DNA from 4 places in the Shewanella sp. LZH-2 genome. Region 2 is predicted to be linked to each of the others. Evidence: predicted binding sites of a transcription regulator. Region 2 holds the regulator's gene; each other region holds the start of a gene.

Region 1 (7,586 bases), 2.2 Mb from region 2:
AACTGTGGCGCTTGTATGGTTGCTTGAGTAATCACGCTCTGATGCTCCATCTGCATCAACCCACGCAGCAGAGCCTGCTCAAAACGTGATGTCCAAAAAGCTGATCTCACCCCCTCATCTTCACGCATTTGCTCTTGGCGCAACTTCACCGCGCTATCAATTAATCCCTTGATCATCGAGTACTGGCACTGCAATACCCAGTTATAAGGTTGACCGCCAAACATTTCCTGTGAACCTAATTCTGCGTCCAGATAACGCATAATCACTTCGCTATCGAAAATAGGCACGCCATCATTCGTGATCAGGCAAGGAATCTGACCTAACGGATTAACATCAAGCAACTGTGCCGTATTTTCCATTGGATTAACGAGAACTTCTTCAATATCTTTAATCCCTAAATAACGGATTAAGCTACGAACACAGCGAGCATAGGGTGACGCAAGGGAGCAGAGCAACTTCATCAAAAAATCCTTCTAAACGACAACTATAAAGCAACGAATACGTTGGTAACGGATGCTAAACACTCTCATTATTACCAATATTTTTCTACGGTAATTTGCCCAGGAGCACGGCGTAAATTTTTCGAGAGCCCCTTATCAAGCAATGCCGCTTGGGCGCCGCTAATCATCCCAGGATTACCGCAAATCATCACCTGGGAATCCGCCGCACTTAAGGTTAATCCGACTTTTCGCTCGATTTCACCCGAGACTAAGCCATCGGGGATACGACATTGCAATGCGTCATCAAGCTTTTCACGGGTCACAGTTAAACACAGGATAAACTGATCTGGATATTGCATCGAATAAGCCTTTAGTTTATCGAGGTAGGCTAAATCTTTAGCTTCGCGCACACCATAGACAAGCACAATTTTCTCAAAACGCTGCCAAGGTTCGGCGGTATCCAGCATGGATAAGAATGGCCCGATGGCCGTACCTGTGGCTAAAAACCATAAATGCCGACCTTGTAATTCTCCCTTTGGGATCTCATCTAAGGTCATAAAACCCGTTGCCGTTGGAGTGATTTCTATTTCATCACCGATGGTAAGATTCTGTAATTGTGGGGATAACTGGCCATCCTCTACAGCAACAGCCAAAATCTCGGCATAGGGTTTATCGGGAGAATTAACAAGGGAATAAGCTCTAGCGATACGCTTATCATCTTGCAGTTGACTGAGTTTAATAAATTGACCGGGAATAAAGGGAGCTAACTCGACCGCTATCCGCAGTGAAAATAACTTGTCGTTCCAATCAATACGTTCAATAACGCGTCCCCTAGTCCACATAACTCGCCCTCAAGCAAAACGTTAAATAGGCTCCTAGCATAGACGGTTATTCACACAACAAAAACCCCTTATTGTAAGGGGCTTAAGAGTTAAGATATGCAGGATTAAATTAAGTGTTAGTCGCTTGAGTCTCATTTGATTTTTTATTAAAACTGTCCCTAAAGGCCTGTAATCCTTCTTGAACGAGCCCATAGGTTTTATCCACACCATCGGCAATATCGCCCTGCAACACTTTAAGACCAGATAAAATATCCCTCGCCTCTTTAAAGCCATTATCGATAGCGCCACCAATGATGGTCATAAAGCTGTCGAGCTGTTCGTCAAAACTCATATTCGAATTTTGCTGCTGATGAACACTAAAAAATTGCGTCGCGAAACTCACAATACGATCGGCAGTGGCCTCGGGGGACGTATCGACACCGTTATCATAGGCGGTTTGAATCGCGTTCTCGCCCATAGAAGGAGCTAACTCTTTGTTTATCGCTTCGATTGCTGCGCGATAAAGCAAGGTCATAGATTGATCACCCGACTTTAGGCTTACATCTTCCTGCGCCGATAGAATCGCTTGATTCATTAACTGCTTACTGGTTTGCTGCGCCGTCTGTTTAGAAGTGGCATCCACATTTTTCGTCTTATCACTATTTGCCGCGTTTTCAGCATATTTACTGTGGGTCGAAGAAGTGCTCTGTACCTGTGCAGGGTTATTGATTTCCATGATGCTAGTCCACTCAACTTGGGGAGACTTAATTATCGACCAAAAATTGAGCAACTTTAGCAATTTTATAAATTGCAGTACCATTCATACTTAATGCGATGATACAAATAGAGAATAGGTTTGTTTGTTCAATACCATCCTAACCCCCTCTTAATACTCGCCCATAAAATAAGGATATAAGGCATGGCAATCGCCCAGTATTTACATGGTTTTTTGCGGCATAATCGAAGAATCGGTTTCAATTCGGGAACACTAATACAATCATTACTGATAAGTCTGCTATTCTTCGCCAGCATTGGACTTAGTCCGATCAATCAAGCTATTGCCGATAATCGATTAATCATTCTCGTAAGACATGCAGAAAAAGCCGACGAGCCCGCAGGCGATCCTCCCCTTTCATCCAGTGGCAATATACGTGCTCAGGCGCTTATCAGCGCCTTAAAACGTACCCCCATTTCACAGCTGATTGCGACCCAATATCAAAGAACTCAGCAAACCTTATTACCGATTTCAACGGAACGGCATTTACCGATTACTGTGCTCGAGGCAAAAAAACCTCTCGAAACCCATATCCAACATATTGTTGAACAAGTACATGCGGTTAAAGGTAACAGCTTAATTGCAGGGCACTCCAACACCGTGCCACTTATCATCAAGGCTCTCGGTGGACCAGACATTCCCAACATCAGTGAAGATGATTACAGCCAGTTGTTTTTACTTTCCATTAATGATGGACAACCTGCCAGCTTGATCTCCACCCGCTACGGCAATGAATAGAGGATAACAAGATGCACGAATTGAATTGGTTTATGTGGGGACTAGATCTCTTATCTGGGCTGTTTTTAATCATTATCGGTTTTGGCGCTCTAGCCATTGTCTACATGTACTTTGCTGACAAATTGCAAACCAAACAGGCAGTACGCCATAACTATCCTGTGATTGGTCGTTTTAGATATTTATTTGAGAAACAAGGTGAATTTTTCAGACAATACTTTTTTGCCCAGGACAGAGAAGAACTCCCCTTTAACCGCGCAGAACGAAGCTGGGTATATAGAGCGGCTAAAAATGTCGATAGAACGATAGCATTTGGCTCGACCCGGCCCTTGGACACGACTGGTACGATTATGTTTATGAATACCGCCTTTCCGACCCAAGATGAGGACATTACACCCATTCATCCGCTGACTATTGGCGCCGATTGCCACGAACCTTACACCACAAATACCATTTGCCACATCTCTGCCATGAGCTTTGGCGCTCTGTCCCGCCCCGCTATCACCGCCTTATCCCATGGTGCGGCGCAGGCAGGTTGTTGGTTAAATACAGGTGAAGGCGGTTTAAGCCCTTATCATTTAAAGGGCGGCTGTGATTTAGTCTTTCAAATCGGCACCGCCAAATATGGCGTTCGTAACGAGCACGGCCATTTAGACGATAACAAACTCAAAACAATTGCAGCGCACCCTCAAGTCAAAATGTTTGAAATCAAAATGAGTCAAGGTGCAAAACCCGGTAAAGGTGGCATCCTACCTGGCGTAAAAGTGACAGAGGAAATCGCCCATATTCGCGGTATTCCACAGGGACAAGATTCCATCAGTCCCAACGGTCATATCGAGTTTAAAAATGTTGGCGATATTCTGGATATGATTGCCAGAGTGCGCGAAGTAACGGGTAAACCCACAGGAATAAAAGCCGTACTCGGCGACGTAACATGGCTTGAAGATTTTTGCGATGAAATTGAACGTCGTGGAGAAGCATCTGCTCCAGACTTTTTCACCTTAGATAGCGCCGATGGTGGAACAGGTGCCGCGCCGCAACCTTTAATGGATTGTGTTGGCCTACCGCTAAAAGAAAGTCTACCTATTTTGGTCAATATTTTGATTCAACGCGGACTGCGTAAACGTATCAAAGTGATCGCCTCTGGTAAACTCATCGTCCCTTCACGGGTTGCTTGGGCACTCGCCTTAGGCGCCGACTTTATCGCCTCAGCCCGTGGGAATATGTTCGCCTTAGGCTGTATTCAAGCATTGCAATGCAACAAGGACACTTGTCCCACTGGAATTACCACACACAATAAAAAACTTCAGCAAGGACTTGATCCAAAAGATAAATCTAACCGAGTTGCCAATTATAACCATAATCTACACCACGACTTGGCGCTAATAGCCCATGCATGTGGGGTAACAGAACCAAGGCAGCTCAAACCTTCCCATGTACGGATTGTTCTTGAAAGTGGCTTGTCGGTTTCACTGGATAAATATTATTCCCATATCAATCAATAATTAATAAATTTCCAGTGCATAACATACGACTTTCATCTAAAGTTAATTCAGCAATAACTAATTTGAATGTGTATCACAAAAGGAGTAAAATCCGTGATACACGCATTAAATTAAATCATTTCATATTTATTGTTAAGGAAACACTGTGAAATCTAGCTTTGTAAGCCAAATGTCTGACAGCAAAACTGCCAGCACAAGCTGTAAGAGCTGTAATCGCTTAACAGAGATCGAAGGCGAGCTGTTGTGTTTTCGTGAAGGTCAAGTCATTCGTCTGAAACGAATTGACGACTCGACCAATAAATTCAATCTGCTGTGTGAAGGTTGGAAGGCTGGAAAACCCAAGGGGATATAATTTTATATATCCTATTATTCTGCTTAACAAACACCATGAATATCAGCGTTATATTCATTCGTTCCACGAATAATCCCAGCCAGTCCCATATCTAGATTCAGTTTTGCCAGCGTTAACCGTCTTGTTGTCACTTTCAGACCTGCATTGAGCTCAGCATGAATTCGTTGTAGCGAATCATAATCTACACCGCGCTTTTGAAGCGTTGCCATAATGGCAAACCAGTCTGTGCTGACTTTCTCTTCTCTGCCTTCAATATTGACTCTTAATGCCATATTTTCCATGCCAAGCACCTCTTATGATTATTTGCTTGGATTCGAGTATAGAGAGCCTTAGCTGAATAAAAACTGAATTGTCGCAACGCTATTAGACTTACAGCAAACGCTTTTGATAATTACACCAAGAGCTGTTGTTGTTCATTTTGTATCCGCCACAACTTAGCGTAAAGGCCGTCCTGGGCTAATAATGCTGTATGATGTCCCTGCTCAACAATTTCGCCTTTGCTTAAAACAACAATCTGATCAGCATCAACAATAGTCGATAATCGATGTGCAACCACTAAGCTGGTGTGTCCTTTGGCCACCTCGCGAAGGGCCGTTAAAATAGCCTGTTCGGAGCGACTATCGAGGGATGAAGTCGCCTCATCAAATACTAACACTGGCGATCCTTTTAAGATCGCGCGAGCAATCGCAACTCGTTGTTTCTCGCCACCTGAAAGTTTTAATCCCCGCTCACCCACTTTGGTATCCCAACCCTTTGAAAGTGAAGCAATAAAATCTTCTAAATGAGCGAGTTTAATAGCATCGCGCACTTCGTCATCACTCGCATCAGGGCGACCATAACGAATGTTCTCAACTAAAGAATCATTAAATAACACTGTATCTTGTGGCACTATCGCAATCGCTCTGCGAAGCGCATCTTGTGTTAACTGGCGAATGTCGTGTCCATCAATCAAAATACGTCCTTGCTCTACATCGTAAAAGCGGAACAATAGTTTGATTAATGTGGATTTTCCCGCACCGCTATCCCCAACCACAGCGACCTTTTTACCCGCTGCAACTTTAAAACTAACATTACGCAGTATGGGTCTGTCATCATAGTTAAAACTGACCTGCTCAAAACTGAGCTCGCCACGGGAAGGGTGAAAATCTAATGCATCGGGTTTATCTATAATACTAGGGTGTTTATCCAGCAAACTGAACATCCGCTCGATATTGGCTAAAGCGCCACGGATCTCACGGTAGACAAATCCCAAGAAGTTTAGCGGCATAAAGAGCTGCATCATAAAAGCATTGATCAGCACAAAGTCACCTATGGTCATTTCATTGTTGGTCACTTTATAAGCCGCTAACGCCATCATCGCCGTCATCGCTAAGGCAATAATCAGCGCCTGCCCGCCGTTGAGGGCAAAAAGCGATAAACGATTCTTACGCTTAGCGACTTCCCATTGTTCTAGGGCCTGATCGTATCTATCCGATTCATATTTCTCGTTATTAAAATACTTCACGGTTTCATAATTCAGCAGGCTGTCGATAGCGCGGGTATTCGAGAGGGAGTCGGCCTTGGCGGCATCGCGCACATATTCGGTACGCCACTCGGTAGCAATGACCGAAAACCAAATGTAGGCCATCACGGAGGTAAAAGTGATCGCAGCAAAGGCAAGTCCATAATTAAAAAAGAAAATGCCAATGACCATGGCAATTTCTAACAGCGTCGGCACTATGTTAAACACCATAAAACGCATCAAAAAGCTCACGCCACTGGTGCCACGTTCAATGTCTCGCGATAAACCGCCCGTGCGTCGCTCTAAGTGAAAATCCAAATCGAGGCGATGTAGGTGATCAAACACCGCAAGGCCTAAACGCCGAATAGCCCGCTCTGTTACTCGACCAAATAAGGTATCGCGAATTTCCCCCGTAATGGCAGTTAACAGTCGTACTGCGCCATAGGCCAATACTAAGCCGATAGGCACACTCAAGGCCTGCGCTGTTTTATTAACATCTAAAGTATCGACTATATCTTTGAGAATAAACGGCAAACCGACACTAGCAAGCTTAGCAACAATAAGGCAAGACATAGCCAATGCCACCCGCCCCTTATATTCAAGCAAATAGGGCCAGAGCAATTTAATCACATGCCAATTGAGCTTATCGATGGGACCTTCAAAGTACAGTGTTGGACGCATATATCTAAACCTTTGCCTAAGTCGGTCAATTGTAACAGCATGGCGAATAATAAAGTGAATCAAAGGATAAAGTTTTAATAAAATCAATCAGATTTTTCTGACAGACAAACCACTTATCACTTGGCACAATTACCACTTATACCAGCTGCCGGTACTGAAGTAATGAGACGTCTTTAATTAGATATCCGCATAGAAGTGCCTCGATATAAAAATGTCACACTAACGACTTACCCTAGGAGAAATCACTAAGGGCTTATTAACGATAAGAAATGCCATAGTTGCAAGGTTTTATCCGAATAATGAACGCTAAAATAGGCTGCGATAACATGGATTGGAGTGTTGATTATTTTGTCGGTTTTACCCAAAATGCCCCATGGACTTAAGTTCACTAGCAGCAGGATTTGCAAACCTCTGGCCGCAGCAGCGAGCGAAGCAATATGCTCTGTACTCGTTTTGCGATAACACTAAGATAACTCAAATAAATCAAGATCGAAGGATGCTTTATGTTGGATTCAGCCAAAGTTCAATACCCGCCGTTACCACTGATCCAAACTTGGGTGTGGATGATGATCGAGTCAGGGAATCCAGAAATTCAGGACAAAGGCCGAAATAACCTGATTGCCGCTTTTGGTAGCTTAGCCAAAGCGAACGAATATTTAGCCGAAATGAGCAAAAAATAATAAAAATAAAGGCGCTGGGATAGCGCCTTTGTTTTTGATCTTTAAGCGTATTAATCGCGCTGACGACGCTCAATTACACTCTGATTTAACACCGCT
Region 2 (7,586 bases):
TAACGTGGCATCGACCCGTGTGGTATTACTCGAAGGTCACAACGGTGGTGATGCGGCGGGTAAGGTCATTGAAGCCTTTGGCTCCGTTGTGATTGGTGGTAACTATGCCGTTGGTCTAGTTGTATTTATCATTCTGATTATTATCAACTTTGCTGTTGTTACCAAAGGTGCTGGCCGGATTGCTGAGGTGAGTGCTCGCTTTACCTTGGATGCGATGCCTGGTAAGCAAATGGCAATTGATGCTGACTTAAATGCGGGCATCATTAATCAAGATCAAGCCAGAACCAGACGGGCTGAAGTCACCCGCGAAGCTGACTTCTATGGCGCAATGGACGGTGCGTCTAAGTTCGTTAAGGGCGATGCTATCGCGGGTATCATGATTTTAGTGATCAACATTCTCGGTGGTTTTATTATCGGGATTGTGCAGCATGGTTTGACATTCTCTCAAGCGGTTGAAATTTATACCCTCTTAACAATAGGTGACGGGTTAGTCGCCCAAATCCCAGGCTTATTACTGTCAATTGCTGCGGCATTGATGGTAACTCGCCAAAATGAATCTGGCGATATGGGTCAGATGTTGATGAGTCAGATGTTTGACAGTCATAAATCGCTAGGGATTGCTGCTGGCGTATTGTTCGTTATGGGGATTGTGCCTGGAATGCCGCACATGGCGTTTTTAAGTTTCGCCGTTTTAACGGGATGTGCGGCTTATTTTATATTTAAACGTAATGAGGCTAAACGTGCCAAAGCCCTCGAACAAGTCAAAACGGGCCCAACGGAAAGAGCTGAAAGAGAGCCTAAGGAACTTAGCTGGGACGATGTGCATCATGTTGACACTATCGGTCTTGAAGTGGGTTACCGTTTAATCCCCTTAGTCGATAAAGGTCAAGGTGGAGAATTACTCAGCCGGATCAAGGGCGTACGTAAAAAGCTTTCGCAAGAATTGGGATTCTTGGTTCCTGCGGTTCACATACGTGACAATTTAGACCTTTCGCCTAATGCCTATCGTATTTCTCTTATGGGCGTTGTTGTGGGTGAGGCGGATATTCGCCATGACTGCGAGCTCGCCATTAATCCAGGACAAGTGTACGGTAAGTTAGATGGCATTGAGACCCGTGACCCTGCCTTTGGTCTAGAAGCCGTGTGGATTGCCCCCGAACTGCGTGAACATGCCCAAACCTTAGGGTATACCGTGGTGGATGCCGCGACGGTAGTGGCAACTCATATCAGCCAAATATTGACGAATAATGCAGCAAAACTTTTAGGCTACGAAGAAGTGCAACAACTGATGGATATGCTTGCTAAACACTCGCCTAAGTTGGTGGATGGCTTTATTCCTGATGTGATGCCGCTCGGAAATGTCGTAAAAGTGATGCAAAACCTATTAAATGAAGGAGTTTCTGTCAGAGACTTGCGTACCATAGTGCAAACTTTGTTAGAATACGGCACTAAGAGTAACGATACTGAAGTGTTAACAGCGGCGGTGCGTATCGCATTGAAGCGCATGATCGTTCAAGAGATCTCTGGCCCTGAACTCGAAATCCCTGTCATAACTTTGGCGCCAGAGTTGGAACAGATGTTGCATCAATCAATGCAAGCAACGGGTGGCGATGGCCCCAATATCGAGCCAGGTCTTGCGGAGCGTATGCAACAATCCTTAGCGGATGCCGCTCAAAAGCAAGAAATGGTCGGACAGCCTGCCATTTTGCTAACGTCTGGTATGTTACGTGCGACCCTGTCTCGCTTTGTTAAATATACTATTCCTAATCTCAGAGTGATTTCTTACCAAGAAATCCCCGATGAAAAGCAAATACGCATCGTATCTGCCGTCGGCCAGTAGAGGACGCATAAGTGAAGATTAAACGTTTTTTTGCCAAAGACATGCGTGCTGCACTGGCCCAAGTGAAGGACACGCTCGGCTCCGATGCGGTGATTATGTCCAATAAAAAGGTGAACGGCGGTATTGAGATTGTCGCTGCCGTTGACTACGACGAGCCAAAAGCGAAAGCGCCTGCTGCCACTCCGACCTTTATGGATGTGAGTGATGACTTAGTTTCGCTCGGCGCCAAAGCGCCGATCCGCGCTGAAACTAAGCTAAAACCCTCGGCGCCAGCGGACTCACTCCAAGCCTTGCTTGAGAAGCAACAAAATCGTTTAAACCAACAACTCACGCATCAACAACAAGATGCTGAGCTTCCTGCATGGGCTAAAGGATTACAAGCCACCGCAGCTGCGCCTAAAGCTGAGCGCCGTGATATGGGCAATCCCTTCGATAAAAAGTCACAGAGTTCGCAAAAGCAAAATGCCGATCTTGAAGCCATGCGCGACGAGTTATCATCCTTACGTAATTTGTTGACCCATCAGGTTTCAGCATTGATGACTGAGCATAAAAAGCGTATCGACCCTGTCGGTGCCATGCTGGAGTCAAAGTTGTTGGAGGCCGAGTTTTCACCAGCGGTGGCAAACAAATTAGCTGCGCTGAGCCAACACTATACTCCTGCAGAATTAGTTCGTGCACTGCCGCAAAGTCTTGCTAATATGCTTGATAATCAAGGTGATGATATTGTTAAGCAAGGCGGTGTTGTGGCATTAGTTGGTCCCACTGGTGTGGGGAAAACCACTTCCTTGGCTAAACTGGCCGCACGCTTTGCTGCTCACCATGGTGCTGACCAAGTGGCATTGATTACCACAGATCATTATCGTATTGGCGCCTATGAGCAATTGGCCACCTATGGCAAAATCATGGGCTGCCCAGTCAAACAAGCCCATGACCTTGCTGAACTAGAGCAAATTCTGTATCAGTTTAGAAATCGCAAGCTAGTATTGATAGATACCGCGGGTATGGGCCAACGAGATATGCGGCTTTACCAGCAACTTGATAATTTAACTGCAAATAGCAGAATACCTATCCGCAGTTATCTGGTACTGTCTGCCACAGGACAGCGCCGCGTGCTGCAAGATGCTGTAAATCACTTTAAACGCATTCCCTTATCTGGTGTTGTACTCACCAAACTTGATGAATCTGTGTCGTTAGCGGGCGCATTAAGTGTGTTGATCCAAAGTGGATTGCCATTAAGTTATGTTACGGATGGGCAGCGAGTGCCCGAAGATATGAAAGTTGCTGATACTTTGATGCTCGCTGAGCAAGCATTAGCGGCCTTAGAAAACACAGAACAACAATCGTTACCAGACACAGCGTGGTCAGATAATATGACCTGTGCATTTGAGTAGAGTTATGACCCTGGATCAAGCAAGTGGTTTACGTATGATGAATCAACCCTATAACGAAAAAGTGAAAGTAATCGCGGTTACGGGTGGTAAAGGTGGTGTGGGTAAAACCAGCGTATCCATCAATACTGCCGTAGCATTAGCCGAGAAGGGCAAGCGTGTCTTAGTGCTTGATGCTGACCTTGGCTTAGCAAACGTCGATGTCATGTTAGGGATCCGTGCTGAACGTAACCTTTCCCATGTATTGTCTGGCGATGCTGAGTTAGATGACATTATTGTCCGGGGGCCTAAAGGTATTGGGATTGTGCCAGCCACATCGGGTACTCAGGGAATGGTAGAGCTAAGTCCTGCGCAACATGCGGGCTTAATTCGTGCTTTCAGTGAGATGCGCACCCAGTTTGATATTCTCATCGTGGATACTGCCGCGGGGATTTCTGACATGGTACTCAGTTTCTCCCGTGCGTCACAGGATGTGTTGGTTGTTGTTTGTGACGAACCAACGTCTATTACTGACGCCTATGCATTAATCAAAATCCTCAGCCGTGAACACGGCGTCTTCCGCTTTAAAATTGTTGCAAATATGGTGCGTAGTTTACGCGAAGGTATGGAATTGTTTGCTAAACTCAGTAAAGTGACCGACAGATTCTTGGACGTGGCACTTGAATTAGTTGCGACCATTCCATTTGATGAAAATTTGCGTAAATCGGTTCGCAAGCAAAAGTTAGTGGTTGAAGCTTATCCTAAGTCTCCCGCTGCAATTGCTTACCAAGGCCTAGCGAATAAAATTATGAGCTGGCCAGTACCACAGCAACCTGGTGGGCATTTGGAGTTTTTCGTTGAGCGCTTAGTTCAACGACCAGATTTTCAAGAGGAAAAAACGAGTGAATAAAGCCGCAGCGTATACTTGTTTAGACAATAAAACGTCAATCGTTGAACAGTATGCACCGTTGGTTAAAAGAATTGCACATCACTTGCTCGCCAGATTACCTGCCTCTGTACAGTTAGATGACCTGCTACAGGCGGGGATGATGGGATTGTTAGAAGCATCATCTAAGTTTGATGGCGGTAAAGGTGCAAAGTTTGAAACCTTCGCCGGCATAAGGATCCGTGGCGCCATGTTGGATGAAATCCGCCGTGGCGATTGGGTTCCTCGTTCTGTCCACCGAAATAATCGTCGAGTTGCCCAAGCTATTGATGAATTAGAGCAAGTGCTAGGTCGTGATGCGCGCGACACAGAAATTGCAGAAAAACTTGATATGACGCTCGATGAGTACCATCATATTCTTAACGATGTTTCTGTTGGTAAAATCATAGGGATAGAAGACTTAGGCGTATCACAGGATATACTCACTACAAGCGATGATATTAGCGATGGTACGTTTGAGGTCTTGGCAGAAACCCAGTTTCATTCTGCACTTGTTGAGGCGATAAAATTATTGCCCGAAAGGGACGCGCTAGTGCTATCGTTATACTACGATGAAGCATTGAATTTAAAAGAGATTGGCGCCATTCTTGAGGTAAGCGAATCGCGTGTTAGCCAGATATTAAGTCAGGCAATGTTGCGACTCAAAGGCAAACTCAAGCATTGGACATAAGTATAATTATTAATTGAGCACTGAATGTCAGCTCACCGGAGGAAACCTTGGACAAGAATATGAAGATTCTCATCGTTGATGACTTTTCGACAATGAGACGTATCATCAAGAACTTGTTGCGAGACTTGGGCTTTAACAACACCCAGGAAGCGGACGATGGCTCAACCGCCTTGCCAATGTTGCAAAAAGGCGATTTTGATTTTGTCGTTACAGACTGGAATATGCCAGGCATGCAGGGTATCGATTTACTTAAAGCCATTAGGGCCGATGACTCCTTGAAGCATCTACCAGTATTAATGGTCACTGCCGAGGCAAAACGTGAACAAATTATTGCTGCTGCACAAGCGGGTGTGAATGGGTATGTGGTAAAGCCTTTTACCGCAGCAACATTGAAAGAGAAGCTAGATAAAATATTTGAACGACTCGCTTAAGCAGGGATGAGCTATGAAGTCACATACATCAGGGCTCATCACGCTCGAGCATGCTCAGCGTTTAGTCGAACTGTTAAGCGCGAATGAACAAAATCAAGCTGATGATTTATTAAGAGAACTGGCAGCTCCTCTTCAGAGGGAACTTTTTGATGAGGTAGGCAAACTCACTCGCCAATTGCATAGCGCTCTTATGGATTTCCAAATCGATAATCGGTTAGTTGAGTTAGCAAATACAGAAATACCCGATGCTAAGGAACGGCTAAGTTATGTCATTGACATGACTGAACAAGCTGCAAATAAGACTATGGATGCTGTTGAGGAGTGCTTGCCGTTAGCGAATGCATTAACCGCGAACATCCAACAAGTGATGCCATCGTGGGACAAATTAATGCGTCGTGAAATTGCCCTCAGTGATTTTAAGGTGCTTTGCCATAACGTTCAGCATTTGATGTCGCGAAGTGAATTGGACTCAAACCGATTACGCGAATTGCTCAACCAAATATTGATGGCGCAGGATTTTCAAGACCTGACTGGACAAATGATCCGCAGGGTAATCGATCTAGTGATGGAAGTTGAAAGTAATCTGGTGTCTATGCTGACGGTGTTTGGTGAGCAGCCAATGATTGAGAGTCAGATTACTCAGAAAAATAATATTGAAGCTGAAGGGCCGATAATGAATGCCGAGCTTCGTCAAGATGTAGTAACAGGTCAAGACGAAGTGGATGATCTGCTATCGAGTCTGGGTTTCTAACTGGGAGTCAATTTGATGGCCTTTGATGTAGATGAAGAGATACTCCAGGACTTTTTAATCGAGGCGGGGGAAATATTAGAGTTGCTTCAAGAGCAGCTTGTTGCCCTTGAGAATAATCCTGATGATACTGACTTGCTAAATGCCATTTTTAGGGGGTTTCACACCGTAAAGGGCGGCGCAGGTTTCCTAAGTTTGACTCCCATGGTTGATGTCTGCCATGAGGCAGAAAACACATTCGATTTATTGCGTACTGGCAAGCGCAGTGTCACAGCAGAATTAATGGATATTATTCTTCAAGCTGTTGATGCGATTAACACCATGTTTGCTCAAACCCAGCAGGGAGAGCAACAAGATCCTGCTGATGCTGCATTACTTGCAAAGTTAAAGTTACTTAGTTCTGGTGAGCCTCTGCCGTCAGAATTAGGACAAACTGCGTCAGAGCCTCAATCTATTGCTGAGCCCGAACCCGTTATTGAAACTGTTGTTGACGTTGTCGCAGTTGAAGAGATGCCTGTTGAGGCTGTGAGTTCTTCAAACTCAAGTATTGATGAGATTAATGAAGCGGAGTTTGAGGCTTTGCTTGATGCACTGCACGGTAGTGGAAAAGGTCCCGGTGTGACTAACACTACTAATGCTGATGTTGTGGCAGTACCCACTGCGTCAACTCCCTCTGTATCAAATACAGCCAAGCCCAAAGTACAACAAGCTACCAGCTCGGGTGATGATATCACTGACGATGAGTTTGAAGCCCTGCTTGATGAGCTTCATGGTTCAGGAAAATTTAATGGCAAAGTAGATACACCTATATCACCTCAGCCTAAGGTTGAAACTGTTGCTGTGCCAGTGTCAACACCAACACCAACTGCTGTTGCTGTCGATTCAGACGAAATTACTGACGATGAATTTGAGCGTTTACTCGACGAACTTCATGGAAAAGGTGGGGCACCAGCCAAAGCTGTTGCAAAAGTGGAATCTGCGAAACCGACTCCCACTCCTGCCACATCTACTGCGGCTCCTGCTGTGCCTAAAGCCAGTGTTACTCCGGTAACACCTCCAGCGGTTAAACCTCAGGCCGAAGTTGCGCTCGCCGAGAAGGCTCCTGTTAAAGCGGCCGCAGCCTCATCTGCAAATGTTCCTCAAGGTGAAACGACCGTTCGCGTAGATACTGCACGACTCGACCAAATCATGAATATGGTGGGAGAGCTAGTATTAGTACGTAACCGTTTGGTGAGTTTGGGCATTAGTCGTGATGACGAAGAGATGTCTAAGGCACTCGCGAATCTAGATTTAGTGACTGCTGATTTGCAAGGCGCGGTCATGAAAACCCGTATGCAGCCTATTAAAAAGGTTTTTGGCCGTTTCCCTCGCGTTGTTCGTGATTTAGCCCGTACGCTCAATAAAGAAATTGATTTAGTGTTGGTCGGTGAAGAAACTGACCTTGATAAAAACTTGGTTGAGGCGCTGGCGGATCCTTTAGTTCACTTGGTCCGTAACTCGGTCGACCATGGTATTGAAATGCCAAATGACCGTGAAGCCTCTGGCAAACCCAGGACGGGGACGATTACTCTATCGGCAAGCCAA
Region 3 (7,586 bases), 1.6 Mb from region 2:
GCCACGCTCACAGTACAGCAGGTAAGTCTTTTGCTTATCGAGATCGGCAAACTGAGTCGCTAATTTGAAGAAAGGAATACGCTTGATTTCCACGCCTTCAATCTCCAGCGGTTTATTCTCTTCTTCCTCTGGGGCGCGAATATCAATCACCACTTCATTGGTGTCGATAGCAACAACGGTCTCAGTTTCAGTGATACGGGTATTCATTTGTTCTGCTATCTCCCGGATATCAATGGCCACGGCTTGCTCTACGATACGGTCAATCAAATCCTCAGAGAATTTCGTCTCTTCCGCTTCCACCTTAGCCAGTACCGCTTTAACAGTCGGCTTTTGTGAAATCACCCCGCAATATTCCGGCATAGACTTAGCAAAATCTTCGGTGCCGATACGGCGGCATTCATTGATAATATCTTGCTTATCCATAGTGATCAGCGGACGCAAAATCAACATATCGGTGCAACGATCAATCACGTTTAAGTTGGTTAAGGTTTGGCTCGACACTTGACCCAAGCTTTCACCAGTCACAATCGCCTGAATGCCCATACGCTCGGCAATACGTGCAGCGGTGCGCATCATTATCCGTTTGAGCACCACGCCCATTTGACCGTTGTCGATTTTCTCTAAAATCTCGGCCACCACAGGCTCAAACGGCACGGACACAAACTTCACCTTGTGGGATTCACCATAGGTTTTCCACAAATGGTAAGCAACCTGCTTAACGCCAATCTCGTGCTGCGCGCCGCCTAGGTTGAAGAAACAGTAATGGGTACGAGCGCCCTTCTTAATAAATTGATAACTCGATACGCCCGAGTCAAAACCGCCCGAAATTAACGACAACACATCTTCCTGCGTTGCCATTGGGAAACCGCCTAAGCCTTCGATACGCTTAGTCACCATATACAGTTTATCGCCCTCGATTTCGAGGTTAACAGTGACTTCGGGGTTCTTTAAGCGCACGCCAATCGCATCGGTAAACTGGTTTAAACCACCACCGACATAACGCTCTACTTCAATAGAGTTAAAATCGTGATTACCAGTGCGCTTGACGCGTACACAGAAGGTTTTGCCGGCAATTTGGTCACGGTAAACGGGCAACACTTGCTGATAAATATCATCAACTGACGTAAAGCTGTATTCATCCACTTGCACTACGTGGGCGATCCCAGGGATACAAGCTAAACGCTCACCAAAGGCCTGAGCTAATTCAGGTTTATCATTTGGCACCTTTACCCAAATACGGTCCCATTGACGTTGCACTTTAGCATCTTCATCAACTTTTTTGAGCACGTTACGGATGTTGGTTTCAAGCATTTTAGTGAAGCGCATGCGCACAGGCTTACTCTTCATCATGATTTCTGGGTACAGCTTTACAATAAACTTCATGGGATTTCCGCGGGCAATTTTGGCAACAGCAAAATTGGTTAAAAGAATAATCGCCGGATTATAACAAACTCACGGCGATTGGCGCACCTGTTTCCACACTAGGGCTGCTCGTGGCGTGCGCTTACGCACAGTTGAACTTATAGTCAAAAAAGCCCAAATAAAAAAGCCGTGAGCAAGTCACGGCGTTTTTATCAAATAACTGATTTGGATTAAAAGCTATTTACCTATTTGAATTTCTTCGGATTCTTTTGCCTTACCTTGTTCAATCGCAATCTCAACTCGACGATTTCGCGCGCGATTTTCAGGCGAATCATTTAAGACAATTGGATTATTTGAGGCCATACCGACCACTTTCATCCGTTTAGGATCAAAACCCTTGACCTGCAATAACACATCAGCCACAGCTACAGCACGTTTACTGGAGAGATCCCAGTTTGAGCTATAGAGCTCATCACTTATCTGCATATCGTCGGTATAACCCGATACGGTGATAATTCCCGGCACATCTTTGAGCAACTCACCCACCGAACGCACCACGGGTTTAAACCGCGGTTGCAGGAAACCAGAGCCTGAGGCAAATGAACCTTTTTCACGGATGCGAATAATAATTTGCTGTCCAAGTGACTCAATTTCAATCGCACCATCGGTGATCTCTTTATTGAGCTCCTGCGCCATTTTTTTCACTTGCTGATTGATTTTATCCTGCGCTGCCGCAGCCTCGGCCTTCACTGCATCTGCGGTTTCTTGAGCTGTAGCCGTTGCTTCGCCACCTCGCTGCGAACCGTTCTGTTGTTGTACCCCACCCGCACTATCATCTTCCCCCGCTTGGAAATCCAACGTGGGTTCGGTCATTTCATTGGTTTGTTGGTTGATGATCTCAATCGGCGTGGGATCGGGACGACCAGGACGGAACTCGAGGGCAATCACAGACGTCCCCTTAGGAATATCTTTGACTTCGACTTTGTTTTGCACCCCAAATGCATACTTCATCGAACCTGCAATCTGCTTAAACTTCATCACATCCATTTCGGAGAATGACAGCAGCAACACGAAGAAACACATCAAGAGGGACATCAAATCGGCAAATGTTGCCAACCAGAGTGGTGCTCCGGGCGGTGGACAGTTGCACTTAGCCATGGGCTACTCTCCGTCCGTTGTATCGATTTTCCGCTGTTTTTCAGCAAGATAGTTTTTCAAAAAGCCTTCAATTACTCGAGGGTTTTGGCCATCTTGAATCGCCAATACCGCATCCATAATCAAGTTACGGTTTAGCATTTCCTCACCCATTCTAAGGCTTAATTTATCGGCGATAGGAATACACACCATGTTAGCCACTACCGCACCATATAGGGTAGTTAACAACGCAACCGCCATTGAAGGGCCAATCGATTTCGGGTCCGACATATTGGATAACATCGCCACCAAGCCCACTAGGGTACCAATCATCCCCATCGCGGGTCCTACGTCACCAAAAGCCCGGAAAATGGCGATGCCGTTGCGATGGCGCTCTTCGGTGAGGGCGATATCTTTTTCAAGCGCGGCACGCACCACCTCACCGTCATGACCATCCACTAACATATCGACGGCTTTTTGCATAAAACTGTTTGAAATTTGTGCTTCTTCAAGAGCAAGAAATCCACCTTTACGCGCCGCATCAGCCATCGTCACTGATTGTTCGATAAGATCTTCAGGTTTATCAATTTTAAACATAAAGGCTTTTACTGCGATTTTAACCGCACCTAAAAACTGTTTTAAATTGAATTTCATCATCACGACGAAGAAGGAACCACCGAATACGATAAAAACAGAGGGGACGTCGATAAAAATGGCAATGCCGCCGCTGGTCATCATGGCCCAAAGGATAAAACCAAAGCCCCCGACTAGTCCAATAACTGTAGCTAAATCCACAACGGCTCCTCAATATTCTGTATAAACGACATGATACTGACTCTATTGGCAAAATAACACTAAATGTCATCCGTCAACGGTAACACTTTGGTCTTAACCCAAGCCTTATTTTATGATGTCTTAAGATGATTATAAGCATAATGCTACTATTGTCATTTATCGGACAAGCTCTAAGCAAGTTTAGTGGCAATTTCTATTTTCTGAAAAAAATTCAGCAACAAAGCGTGCTATCGAGCAAATATCCATCGACTGAATTTGACCCTTGAGCCGCCCTGATATACCTTGTGTCCGCTCTTTCAAAGGAATTATTAACGTGGCAAAGAAACCCGAAAATCTCAGTTTTGAAGAATCCCTTGGTGAACTCGAGCGCATCGTTGCTGAGTTAGAGCAGGGCGATGTCTCTCTCGATGATGCGTTAAAACAATTTGAACGAGGCATCAATCTGGTGCGTAACAGCCAGGCAAAACTTGAACAAGCTCAGCAAAAAGTGGCCATTTTACTCAAGCAGGATGAAAATGCGCCCCTATCTCCCTATGCCGTTGAGGGCGAATAAGCGTGTTAGTCAATGCAATAAAAGAATATCAACTACGAGTTGATAACCAATTAAAACAACGTTTTAGTACACTCGAAGATACAGCTCCTCAGTTAAAAGCCGCGATGACCCATGGTGCCCTTTTAGGGGGAAAACGCATTCGTCCCTTCTTGGTTTACAGTGTCGGGCAAATGTTTGGTGTAACACTTGAAAAACTCGATGCCTGCGCCGCCGCGATTGAATGCATCCATGCCTATTCGTTAATCCATGACGATTTACCCGCTATGGATGATGATGCACTTCGCCGTGGTCAACCCACAGTGCATATCGCTTTCGATGAAGCCACCGCAATTCTTGCTGGGGATGCACTACAAACTTTAGCTTTTGAGATTGTGACTGAAGCCGTGCCAGGGATTACCAGCGAGCAACATATCGCTATGGTCAGAGCATTGGCAAAAGCCTCTGGTTATCGGGGGATGTGTGGCGGTCAAGCCATCGACTTAGCCTCCACCGATAAGCACATTGATCTTAAAGCATTAACTCAACTGCATAATATGAAAACAGGGGCGCTGATCAGCTGCGCTGTTGAGTTAGCCTTGATTGCCGCGAACGCGCCAAAAGATCAATATCAGACTATGATGGAATTTGCCCATGCCGTAGGACTTGCCTTCCAAGTCCAAGACGATATTCTGGACATTATTGCCACCACGGAAGAACTCGGCAAACCTCAAGGCTCAGATGCCGAGTCAAATAAGAGTACTTTTCCGCAACTACTTGGACTGCAAGGCGCAAAAGATACCGCCGCGCAACTGATCCAAGAGGCACTATCAGCGCTGGCTAAATTGCCATACAATAGCCAGTTAATTGCAGACTTCGCCCGCTATATTATTGAGCGAAGAATATAAAAAGAGACGAAGTATCTCGCTATGAGTTTGGACATTTCTCAGTTTCCGGTGTTGGCACAGGCCAACACACCTAATGAACTCCGCCAGCTTCCACAGGCCCTATTACCCCAATTGGCCGATGAGTTGCGGGAGTTCCTTCTTAAGTCCGTTGGCATGTCCAGCGGACATTTTGCCTCTGGGCTTGGCACAGTCGAGCTGACTGTTGCCCTGCATTATGTCTATAACACCCCGTTTGACCGTTTGATTTGGGATGTTGGTCACCAAGCCTATCCCCATAAAATCCTCACTGGTCGCCGTGATAGAATGCACACCATTAGGCAAAAGAACGGTTTACACCCCTTCCCTTGGCGGGAAGAAAGTGAATACGACACCTTTAGCGTAGGCCACTCAGGCACCTCCATCAGTGCCGCATTAGCCATGGCCGTTGCAGCCGAAAAAGAACAGGCAGGCCGTAAAGTGGTTGCAGTGATTGGCGATGGTGCAATGACAGGCGGCATGGTGTTCGAGGCAATGAACCACGCGGGTGATTTGCACAATGATATGCTGATGGTGCTAAACGATAATGAAATGTCGATTTCAGAAAATGTCGGCGCACTCAACAATCACTTAGCCCAATTGATGTCAGGCCGCTTCTACACCACGATTCGTGAAAGCAGCAAGAAAGTGCTCAAGGGCATGCCTGTTATCAAAGAAATGGCCAAGCGCACCGAAGAACACCTCAAAGGCATGGTGGTTCCTGGCACACTGTTTGAAGAATTAGGCTTTAACTATATCGGCCCTATCGATGGCCACGATGTCGATGCCCTAGTGGAAACCCTGCGCAATATGCGCAATCTCAAGGGGCCACAAGTGCTACACATTATGACCAAAAAAGGTCGCGGTTATGAGCCAGCAGAAAAAGATCCTATCGGTTGGCACGCCGTCCCTAAATTTGACCCATCACAGTTTAAGAAGCCAGCGACTAAGCCGGGACTACCAACCTTTTCCCAAGTGTTTGGCAAATGGTTATGTGATATCGCTGAGCAGGATGAAAAAGTCTTAGGCATTACCCCTGCCATGCGTGAAGGGTCGGGTATGGTGGAGTTTTCGCAGCGCTTCCCAAAACAATATTTTGATGCAGCCATTGCCGAGCAACATGCGGTGACCTTAGGCGCAGGGTTTGCCTGTGAGGGCTATAAACCTGTGGTCGCCATTTATTCGACTTTCCTGCAACGCGGCTATGATCAGCTGATCCACGACGTCGCATTGCAGCGTTTACCCGTACTATTTGCGATTGACCGTGGAGGTATTGTCGGCGCCGACGGCCCAACCCATCAAGGGGCGTTTGATTTAAGCTTTATGCGCTGTATTCCAAATATGGTGATTATGGCGCCATCGGATGAAAATGAATGTCGCCAGATGCTGTATACCGGGTATTGCTATGATGCAGGTCCAAGCGCGGTACGCTATCCAAGAGGTAGTGCAACAGGTGCGACTCAAGTTGAAGCCATGACGGCGCTGCCAATTGGTAAAGGGGTGATTAAGCGTTTAGGCAAACGTGTCGCGATGCTTAACTTCGGGACTACCTTAGCCGCAGCACTCACTGCCGCAGAGACTTTAGATGCGACAGTGGTCGATATGCGCTTTGTGAAACCGCTGGATGTGGATTTAGTCAAAGAGATGGCGCAAACCCACGATGTGCTCGTCACAGTGGAAGAAAACGCCATTATGGGCGGCGCTGGCTCAGGTGTGCTAGAGCTTCTGCAAAAGCTTAAAATGCCTAAACCTGTACTACAAATTGGCTTGCCCGATGAGTTTATTAAACATGGATCACCAGAAGAAGTGATCCATGACTTACAACTCGATGCCGAAGGCATGTTAGCGCAGATTAATGCCTATCTCGCCAATTAAGCTCAAGGGAGCTTGCTCCCAGTTTATGAAAAATAAGCTACTGATTAACTTACAATAAAATTTTTAAACTAAAAAGGACTGCATCTGCAGTCCTTTTTATTGGTTTAACGTTTTATCGCTTACGCTTCAATATCAATCGAAGCAGACTCTTGGCTAGGACCACCTTGAGACACCATCACCATGGCTGGGCGCAATAAACGGCTATTCAGTTCATAGCCTTTTTGCATTACTAACATCACAGTATTGGCTGGGAATTCAGCACTTGGTTGCATACCAATCGCTTGATGTTGATCAGGGTTGAAGGCTTGTCCTTGAGGATCGATTTGTTTTACACCAAATTTCGCCACAGCGGTCAACAAACTCTTTTGTGTTAACTCAACACCTTCATAGATAGCTTTAGTGGTTTCATCTTGCGGATTAGTCCCTTGCAGCGCTCGCTCCATATTGTCTATCACTGGCAGCAATTCGTTGGCGAATTTTTCCAGAGCAAACTTATTGGCTTTCTCTACATCCATCGCAGCACGACGACGAATGTTATCCACTTCGGCAGCTGCACGTATTACTGAATCTTTTTGCTCATCAACTTTCGCCAAAGCGTCAGCGAGTAACTGTTCCAGCTCTTCAATACGGAAATTGGCTTGGGTAAGCTCATCAATCAGACTTGCTTCTTCGGTAGAAACTTCAGACTCTACACCCTCTTGGATCAGATCCTGTTCTGCTTTAATCGACTCGTTGCTCATTTTCACTCCAGCTAAAAATGCTTTGTTTCTAAATACTCTGGGCATATTATGGGGATCAATTTTGACGTTTCAAGGCCTAAGGCCAGATCTAGCATAAATATGACCACAAAGTTCCACACCATTGGCCTAATTGGTAAGCCGCATCATCCAGGGACAAATCAAACCCTCAAACGTCTGCACCACTGGCTGACGATGCAAGGTTATGAAGTCCTCGTAGAAGAGCGGGTA
Region 4 (7,586 bases), 960 kb from region 2:
GCCTCTAATACCCAACTGCCTATCGCATTAATCATCCCCGATTGCTCGGCAATATCAATAAACGCGCCGGGATATAGCACGCCTCTTTTGGGATGATGCCAACGAATAAGCGCTTCGGCACCGATATAAGTTTGCTGTTCGAGATCCCTTAAGGGCTGGTAATAAAGCTCAAATTGTCGACCGCGAATAGCACTATGCAAATCGCGTTCAATTTGCGCATCTTCCTTAAACGCACTCAGCAATGTACTGTTAAAGACTTGAATTGCTGTGCCCTTTTTCTTCTTCGCATATTGCACTGCAATATCGGCGCAGGTCAGTGGTGCAAATAAATTTGCCACCGAGGCAATATCAACCACGGCCAGTGCGGGTTTAGGTTCCACTTGTTCACGGCCAATTAATATCGGCATGGCTAAATGCTGGTATAAGCGGGTGCTGATATAACCCAAATCATAAACTGCGTTATCGTCGGTCAGTAATACCGCAAACTCATCACTACCGACACGAGCGATTTCAGTCGCTTTGTTGATGTCTGAAAAATGCTTTAAGCGCCGGCCAATCTCAATCAACAGGCTGTCGCCATTTTCATGACCATAAGTATCGTTAAAACGCTTAAAGGCGACTAAATCGACTAGCAACAGTAGCCCATGTGTTGTTCGCTCGAGCACTCGATTAAAGTGACTGCGATTGTTAAGTCCAGTCAAGCTACAACGCCACGCCAGACGTTCCAACTCCGCTTTGTAGTTATGCTCATCCGTACTTTCTTCACCCGACACTAAAGCGTAATGATTGCCTCTATCGGTGATAAATTGGCTCACAACATATTTCAGCCAATAACGACTACCATCAGCACGATTAAATTGCACTTCACCTTTTGCCAGTTCACCTCTGAAAATTTTTGCTAAGGTCTGCTCAGCTAACGCATTGTGCTGTTTGAAAAAAGTTAAATCACGTAAATTAGTGCCAACGCTCCTGCTGCGCGAAATACCACTAATATCCTGATGGGCTTGGTTAACGTACTCCACTTTTTCAGTGTGCAAGTTAATCAACATAGTCATTTGACGAGATTGTTCTATGGCGCAGCGAAAAAGGCTGAGACGTTCTTCTTTATCGTAAGCATGTTTGGTAGCAAGAGTGAGGGCTAATTGATCGGCCATTTGGCAAGCCAGATGAATTTCACTATCGTGCCAATGGTGTGTGAGCTGCGCACGCTCAATGCAGAGCACGCCCTCAAGATGGCCATTGATACGGATGCCAACTTCGAGACTAGATAAAATTTGGCGTGGAATAAAATAACTATCGACTAATTCTGTCAACCGCGGGTCAATAAGCGTATTACCAGCATCTATATGTCTGTGATTTTTTAGTTCATTTAAATAACGCGGCACCGTTTGCAGCAGTTTAGGACGGTAGATGTCCTGCAGCGCCATCGCCCCAAACTGGGCGACGAGAGATTGGGTGTTTTGCTCGGCAGAAAAAATCCACACCGACACCAAGGAGACCGCTAAATTCTGACACAGTAGCTCTGTCGCTAACTCTGCCGTCTTAGTGAAATCACCCTGCTGCTTTGCCGTAGAATGGACTAAAGACTCTAATAAGTGTTGATGCTGACGTCGCTTCACTCTGATCCCTACAAAACTTCGTGTTGGGTAAAACGATACTGCTGCGACTAACACACTAAAGATAGGAGTGTTAATGGAGCCGATTTATCATTGTTTTTGTTGACGCAGATTACACTATCTACATTTAAAACAGCAACATCGGCCACACTTTATTACAAATTAACCTCGACTTGTATCACAGGGGTTGCGCTATAGACCATTCTCTAACTGGAAAATCATTTTTTCGACACTGACATCAAATACCAGTTTGAGCGTCACCCCCGTTTCACCTCGAGTAACGCTCGCTTGCGTGTGTCGAAAACGTGTCTGAGCACGCTCAACCATCTTTGCCGCCTCATTTTCCGCCTCGCCACCCGTAAACTGCAACTCAAGCACAGTATCTTGTTCATCAATCACAGCACCGATGTCGACAAAGCTGCCGCAATCGGTACATGTGTCGTTTACTGTGGGGGTTTGTCCTGCAATGATACCTTTCATAGGGTTATCCTCTCTAATGGTCTCATGTTAAAAACTCAACATAAGCGATTCAACATTAATATCACTAACGACTAATTATAGGGAATGATGATGAGAGAGACTCTGGTATTGCTCACGCTTATTACCCGAAATAATACCTTTGATAATAAATAGCCTCAGTAGCATTAAGCACTGGTTAAGCGTGGGATCAAATTACGTTGGATCGCCAGTTGATCGGCAAAGTGCATGATTTCAACTTGAGGAGATGGCAATTGTCCCCGCTGACGCAAGCGAGTTGTAAACTCACAGTTACTTAAGGCTTCGGCGATGGCGATGGGTTCACCACCTCGGATCACTAATGCTTCCGGTCGCAAGGCCTGTTGCAATTGAAATGCTCTTGCCCCTTGCTGCATAAACACGGCGCTATTGTCGATAATATGATTGTCTGAGGATAAATCCGCCACTAACGTTTGTTTTGGTGGTAATTCAAACTGACGTTGTAGTTTTTCGGCAGTATCGAGTTCTTTTTGCCATTGAAACTGCGCCATGTCCCTCGCGTCAGCAGACAATAGCGACAGCAACAGGGCAAACTCACCTCGCCTGTTGTGTTCGATTGCCGCATTTAAGCGGGAGCCAATTTGGGCTTCATTGATTAAAGGAACATCGATTTGCATAAAAAAACATCGCTAAAACAACTCGTTGTCAGTTAATCGACCAGTTGAACAAGAACTTTAGGAAAATTTTCATATTTAGACTTTACATGCCTAAGGTTTCTGACTACTATGGCGGCCGCAATTGAGGAGGGGTTCCCGAGTGGCCAAAGGGATCAGACTGTAAATCTGACGGCTCCGCCTTCGAAGGTTCGAATCCTTCTCCCTCCACCATTTGCACTAACAATTAGCGATGCTATAAAAGATACTCGTGGAGGGGTTCCCGAGTGGCCAAAGGGATCAGACTGTAAATCTGACGGCTCCGCCTTCGAAGGTTCGAATCCTTCTCCCTCCACCACTTTTATCTTCTGTTGTTCGTCAATCGTTAGTCTGCTGTAAACTTGCTTTACCCTTAAATCTGGCCAAGATTTAAGATAACTTTAAAATCAGACTCGATGAGTAAGACTAAAAGTTGAAGAAAATATGTGGAGGGGTTCCCGAGTGGCCAAAGGGATCAGACTGTAAATCTGACGGCTCCGCCTTCGAAGGTTCGAATCCTTCTCCCTCCACCACTCTTTCTCATATCACGCTATATACCGCTTTATTCCCCAAGTTTTCTTTCTAGCATTCCACCTTATCCAAAGTTATTTTTTATCGCTTACTTAAGACTATTGTCTTTAATTCATAGATTTTGCTGATAAAAAAACGCCCCATTCGGAGCGTTAAAGAAAAGTGCACAGCGCTAAGTAGCGATTAATCGATATTCAAGTACTTATGGGTCTGAATCGATAAACGCCAGTTGCGGGCAATACACACCTTCATCGCTAATTCCGTTGCCCTTGGTTTTTGGCTGATGGGTTGCAGACAGATGGTTTTCGACGACACATCAATCCCTTTGAGCAACTCATCGAGTTCGTCGATATGATTTTCGGTTGCTATCGGGTGCTTTATCTCGTTGGCGCGGCTCAAGGCCTGCGCTAACACCTTATAACCACCTTTCATATTGATCTTTGGCGAGACAGTCACCCAGGTATCAGCATCGCACTTCACTTCAAAGGTACCACTGGTCTCGATTTGAGTGGCAAAGCCAGCAGCATGGAGCGTGTGGGTTAATTCATTCAGATCGTACATGCAAGGCTCGCCACCGGTGATCACCACATGGCGCGCCGTATATCCCTTAGCGTTGAACGCCTCGATAAGACTCTGCGCCGTATGATTAGCCCAGCGCCCCACGGAACCATCGACGGTGATCACTTGTTCGGGTGACACCTTGTTTTCCTCAAGCAGATCCCAAGTCTGTTTGGTATCACACCAAGCACATCCCACAGGGCAACCCTGTAAACGTACAAAAATGGCGGGCACTCCGGTAAAGACACCTTCACCTTGAATGGTTTCAAAGACTTCGTTGACTGGGTAATTCATGCTTGCGTTCCGTTTTTCTGGGGCGGCATTTATAGAGGATTTTAGCTGCAGCTGCAAGTTTTTACCGCCTCACGCATAGTGTTCCCAAAAGCGATATACCCGTCGCCACGCGCCAGCAAAGAGTTTGCAAGCCCTAGCGCCTGAGTTACACTTACGCCCTATTTTATGTGTCAATTTAAGTGGATCCTATGTCAGCAGCGTCAGTTTCAAAGGTGGTAGTGGTTTTCAGTGGCGGACAAGACTCAACGACTTGTCTTATTCAAGCCTTAACTCAGTTTGATGAAGTCCACGGGATCACCTTCGATTATGGTCAACGTCACCGTGAAGAAATTGAAGTTGCTAAATCCCTCGCCAAGCGCTTAAAGATCACTAGCCATAAAGTGATGGATGTGAGCTTACTCAATGAGTTAGCCATTTCAGCCCTCACCCGCGATGCGATCCCCGTGTCCCACGAATTAATGGAAAATGGCTTACCCAATACCTTTGTGCCGGGCCGCAATATCCTGTTTTTGACTTTGGCGGGGATCTACGCCTATCAATTAGGGGCCGAGGCGATAATTACCGGCGTGTGTGAAACCGATTTTTCGGGTTATCCCGATTGTCGCCACGACTTTGTCCGCGCGATGGAATCGGCACTGGTGCAAGGCATGGACAAAAAGCTTGAGATCATCACGCCATTAATGTGGCTTAATAAGGCCCAAACTTGGGCGCTGGCCGATAAATACCAGCAACTCGATTTAGTTCGCCACCATACACTGACCTGTTATAACGGCATTGTCGGTGATGGTTGCGGTGACTGCCCAGCCTGCCATCTTCGCAAACGGGGCTTAGAGGATTACCTGCAAAATAAAGCAGAGGTGATGGCCTCGCTCGACAAGGCAACTGAAACGGGTAAACCGCAGGCGTGAGACTGTTGACGTTAAAAAAACTCAGCCCCTATTGGCTGGCGCTTATCGTCAGTCTGCTCTGCGCGCTCTTATATATTGCGGGAATTTTTACCCCGAGCATAGATAACCTGCTGGCCTATCGCCGTAGCGCCATCAGTGACGGTCAGTGGTGGCGCCTGATCACAGGCAATCTGCTGCATACCAATCATTGGCACCTGCTGATGAACCTCGCAGGATTATGGGTAGTATTGTTTTTGCACCACTTTCATTACCGACTTAAAGGATTAACCGCGCTGTTTGTCCTGCTTTGTCTGTTTGAAGGCATTGGCCTGTATCTGGGTTATCCGCAACTCTTAGGCTATGTCGGGCTGAGCGGCATGTTACACGGCCTTTTTACCTTTGGTGCTGTGCAGGATATACGCCGCAAAATGCGCTCGGGTTATTTGTTGCTTATCGGGGTGATAGTTAAAGTCGGCCATGAACAATTTTATGGTGCCAGTGATGATGTGACCGCAATGATTGGTGCACGCGTGGCCACTGAGGCGCATTTAGTTGGTTTGATCTGTGGCTTAGTCTGCGCGCTCTTATTCTTTATGCTCCCACGCACGATGCTAACCAAAGAAAAAGCATAAAGTCTCGATTCTTCTTTGATGATCTAATCCAATAAAAAGCCGCTAACACAATGTGTTTAGCGGCTTTTTATTCAGTAAAACACCTTAGTGGCAGAACGTTAGCATCACAGCGTCGAGTCTCAACGCCTTGCTTAGGCGAGAAACTCATTTATGCGCTGATCAGTAATTCCCTTAAGCGTTTCACCTCATCACGCAAGGCCGCCGCCTGTTCAAACTCCAAGTTACGCGCATGTTCATGCATTTGCTTCTCGAGCTTGTCGATATCATGGCTTAACTGCGCCGCATCGGCTTGATAACGTTTCGCTTTAGGCTCAGCCACTTTCCCCAGTGACGATTGGCTATAACCCTTTTCAGTGTCTCTACCATCGTCCACATCCATCACATCGGTAATGCGCTTGACCACGCCCTTTGGCACTATGCCATGCTCAAGGTTGTAGGCGTGTTGTTTCTCGCGACGACGCTCGGTTTCACCCATCGCCTTGGCCATCGACTGGGTGATCCTATCCGCATAGAGGATAACCTTGCCATTGACGTTACGCGCGGCGCGGCCAATGGTCTGAATAAGCGAACGCTCCGAACGTAAAAAGCCTTCCTTATCCGCATCGAGAATACAGACCAAGGAAACCTCGGGCATATCTAAACCTTCACGCAACAAGTTGATGCCGACCAGCACATCAAACTTACCGAGGCGCAGATCGCGGATGATCTCCACCCGCTCTACGGTATCGATGTCCGAGTGCAAATAACGCACTTTTACGCCGTGTTCGTCGAGGTATTCGGTCAAATCCTCCGACATGCGTTTGGTTAAGGTGGTGACAAGCACCCGCTCGTTGACGGCAACGCGCTTGGCCACCTCGGAGAGTAAATCGTCCACTTGAATGCTGACCGGACGCACTTCCAACTCGGGATCGAGCAAGCCAGTTGGCCGCACCACTTGCTCAACAATCTCGCCGCCACTCTTATCCAGCTCATAAGGGTTTGGTGTTGCCGACACATAAATGGTCTGCGGCATCAATTGCTCAAACTCTTCAAACTTCAGCGGCCGGTTATCCAGCGCCGAGGGTAAACGGAAGCCATATTCCACAAGCGTGGTTTTACGGGAGCGGTCACCCTTATACATGGCGCCAATTTGCGGCACAGTGACGTGGGACTCGTCGATAATCAACAAACCATCGGCGGGTAAATAATCGAGCAAAGTTGGCGGACCTTCACCCGGTGCACGACCCGACAGATAGCGGGAGTAGTTTTCAATTCCGGAGCAATAGCCCAGTTCGACCATCATCTCAATATCGTATTGCACCCGCTCATGGATCCGCTGCGCTTCAATCAACTTATTGTTGTCGAGCAAATATTGCTTACGCTCGCGCAGCTCTTCCTTAATTAATTCGGTCGCTTCGAGGATTTTTTCCCGCGGCGTCACATAGTGGGTTTTCGGATATACAGTAGTGCGCGCAATGCGTTTAACAATTTGCCCCGTTAACGGGTCAAACTCGCTTAAGCGTTCAATTTCATCGTCAAATAGCTCTACCCGAATACCGTAGCGATCCGAGTCAGCAGGAAAAATATCAATGACTTCACCACGAACCCGGAAGGTACCACGCTGCAACTCAAGATCGTTGCGGGTATATTGCAGCTCACTCAAGCGCTTAAGAATGTCCCGCTGTCCCATGGTATCGCCTTGGCGCAGGTGCAATAGCATCTTTAGGTAAGAGTCAGGATCGCCAAGACCATAAATCGCCGATACCGAGGCAATCAGCACCACATCCTTGCGTTCCAGCAGGGCTTTAGTGGCCGAGAGCCGCATTTGTTCAATATGGGCGTTTACCGAGGCATCTTTTTCTATAAAGGTATTGGATGCGGGGACATACGCCTCGGGCTGATAGTAATCGTAATAGGAGACAAAATATTCCACCGCATTAT

What was found. The regulator FliA, encoded in region 2, starts transcription of late flagellar genes. The targets are predictions, from matches to a motif close to CTAAAGNTNNNNNNNNNNNNGCCGATA.
Region 1: the regulator FliA is predicted to act here: its motif matches at 2,031-2,057, upstream of JM642_RS17195 (DUF5610 domain-containing protein).
Region 3: the regulator FliA is predicted to act here: its motif matches at 3,449-3,475, upstream of pomA (flagellar motor protein PomA).
Region 4: the regulator FliA is predicted to act here: its motif matches at 2,784-2,810, upstream of JM642_RS10835 (VC2046/SO_2500 family protein).

What each region holds. Positions count from the first base shown of each region.
Region 1 is NZ_CP069350.1:3,911,466-3,919,051, forward strand. It holds gene JM642_RS17185 (glutathione S-transferase N-terminal domain-containing protein) at 1-461, opposite strand, end outside; gene JM642_RS17190 (ferredoxin--NADP reductase) at 533-1,282, opposite strand; gene JM642_RS17195 (DUF5610 domain-containing protein) at 1,392-1,997, opposite strand; gene JM642_RS17200 (phosphoglycerate mutase family protein) at 2,181-2,774, shown strand; gene JM642_RS17205 (FMN-binding glutamate synthase family protein) at 2,786-4,276, shown strand; gene JM642_RS17210 (hypothetical protein) at 4,422-4,628, shown strand; gene JM642_RS17215 (hypothetical protein) at 4,652-4,909, opposite strand; gene JM642_RS17220 (ABC transporter ATP-binding protein/permease) at 5,020-6,810, opposite strand; gene JM642_RS17225 (hypothetical protein) at 7,314-7,490, shown strand; gene aroG (3-deoxy-7-phosphoheptulonate synthase AroG) at 7,541-7,586, opposite strand, start outside.
Region 2 is NZ_CP069350.1:1,477,715-1,485,300, forward strand. It holds gene flhA (flagellar biosynthesis protein FlhA) at 1-1,840, shown strand, start outside; gene flhF (flagellar biosynthesis protein FlhF) at 1,852-3,231, shown strand; gene JM642_RS06710 (MinD/ParA family protein) at 3,236-4,117, shown strand; gene JM642_RS06715 (RNA polymerase sigma factor FliA) at 4,110-4,823, shown strand; gene cheY (chemotaxis response regulator CheY) at 4,871-5,254, shown strand; gene JM642_RS06725 (protein phosphatase CheZ) at 5,268-6,005, shown strand; gene JM642_RS06730 (chemotaxis protein CheA) at 6,021-7,586, shown strand, end outside.
Region 3 is NZ_CP069350.1:3,125,342-3,132,927, forward strand. It holds gene thiI (tRNA uracil 4-sulfurtransferase ThiI) at 1-1,383, opposite strand, end outside; gene JM642_RS13800 (flagellar motor protein MotB) at 1,600-2,520, opposite strand; gene pomA (flagellar motor protein PomA) at 2,524-3,291, opposite strand; gene xseB (exodeoxyribonuclease VII small subunit) at 3,605-3,844, shown strand; gene ispA ((2E,6E)-farnesyl diphosphate synthase) at 3,847-4,728, shown strand; gene dxs (1-deoxy-D-xylulose-5-phosphate synthase) at 4,750-6,618, shown strand; gene grpE (nucleotide exchange factor GrpE) at 6,738-7,358, opposite strand; gene nadK (NAD(+) kinase) at 7,458-7,586, shown strand, end outside.
Region 4 is NZ_CP069350.1:2,434,368-2,441,953, forward strand. It holds gene JM642_RS10825 (EAL domain-containing protein) at 1-1,619, opposite strand, end outside; gene JM642_RS10830 (DUF406 family protein) at 1,809-2,096, opposite strand; gene JM642_RS10835 (VC2046/SO_2500 family protein) at 2,261-2,749, opposite strand; tRNA gene JM642_RS10840 (tRNA-Tyr) at 2,875-2,959, shown strand; tRNA gene JM642_RS10845 (tRNA-Tyr) at 2,999-3,083, shown strand; tRNA gene JM642_RS10850 (tRNA-Tyr) at 3,213-3,297, shown strand; gene queE (7-carboxy-7-deazaguanine synthase QueE) at 3,479-4,147, opposite strand; gene queC (7-cyano-7-deazaguanine synthase QueC) at 4,336-5,055, shown strand; gene rrtA (rhombosortase) at 5,052-5,666, shown strand; gene uvrB (excinuclease ABC subunit UvrB) at 5,815-7,586, opposite strand, start outside.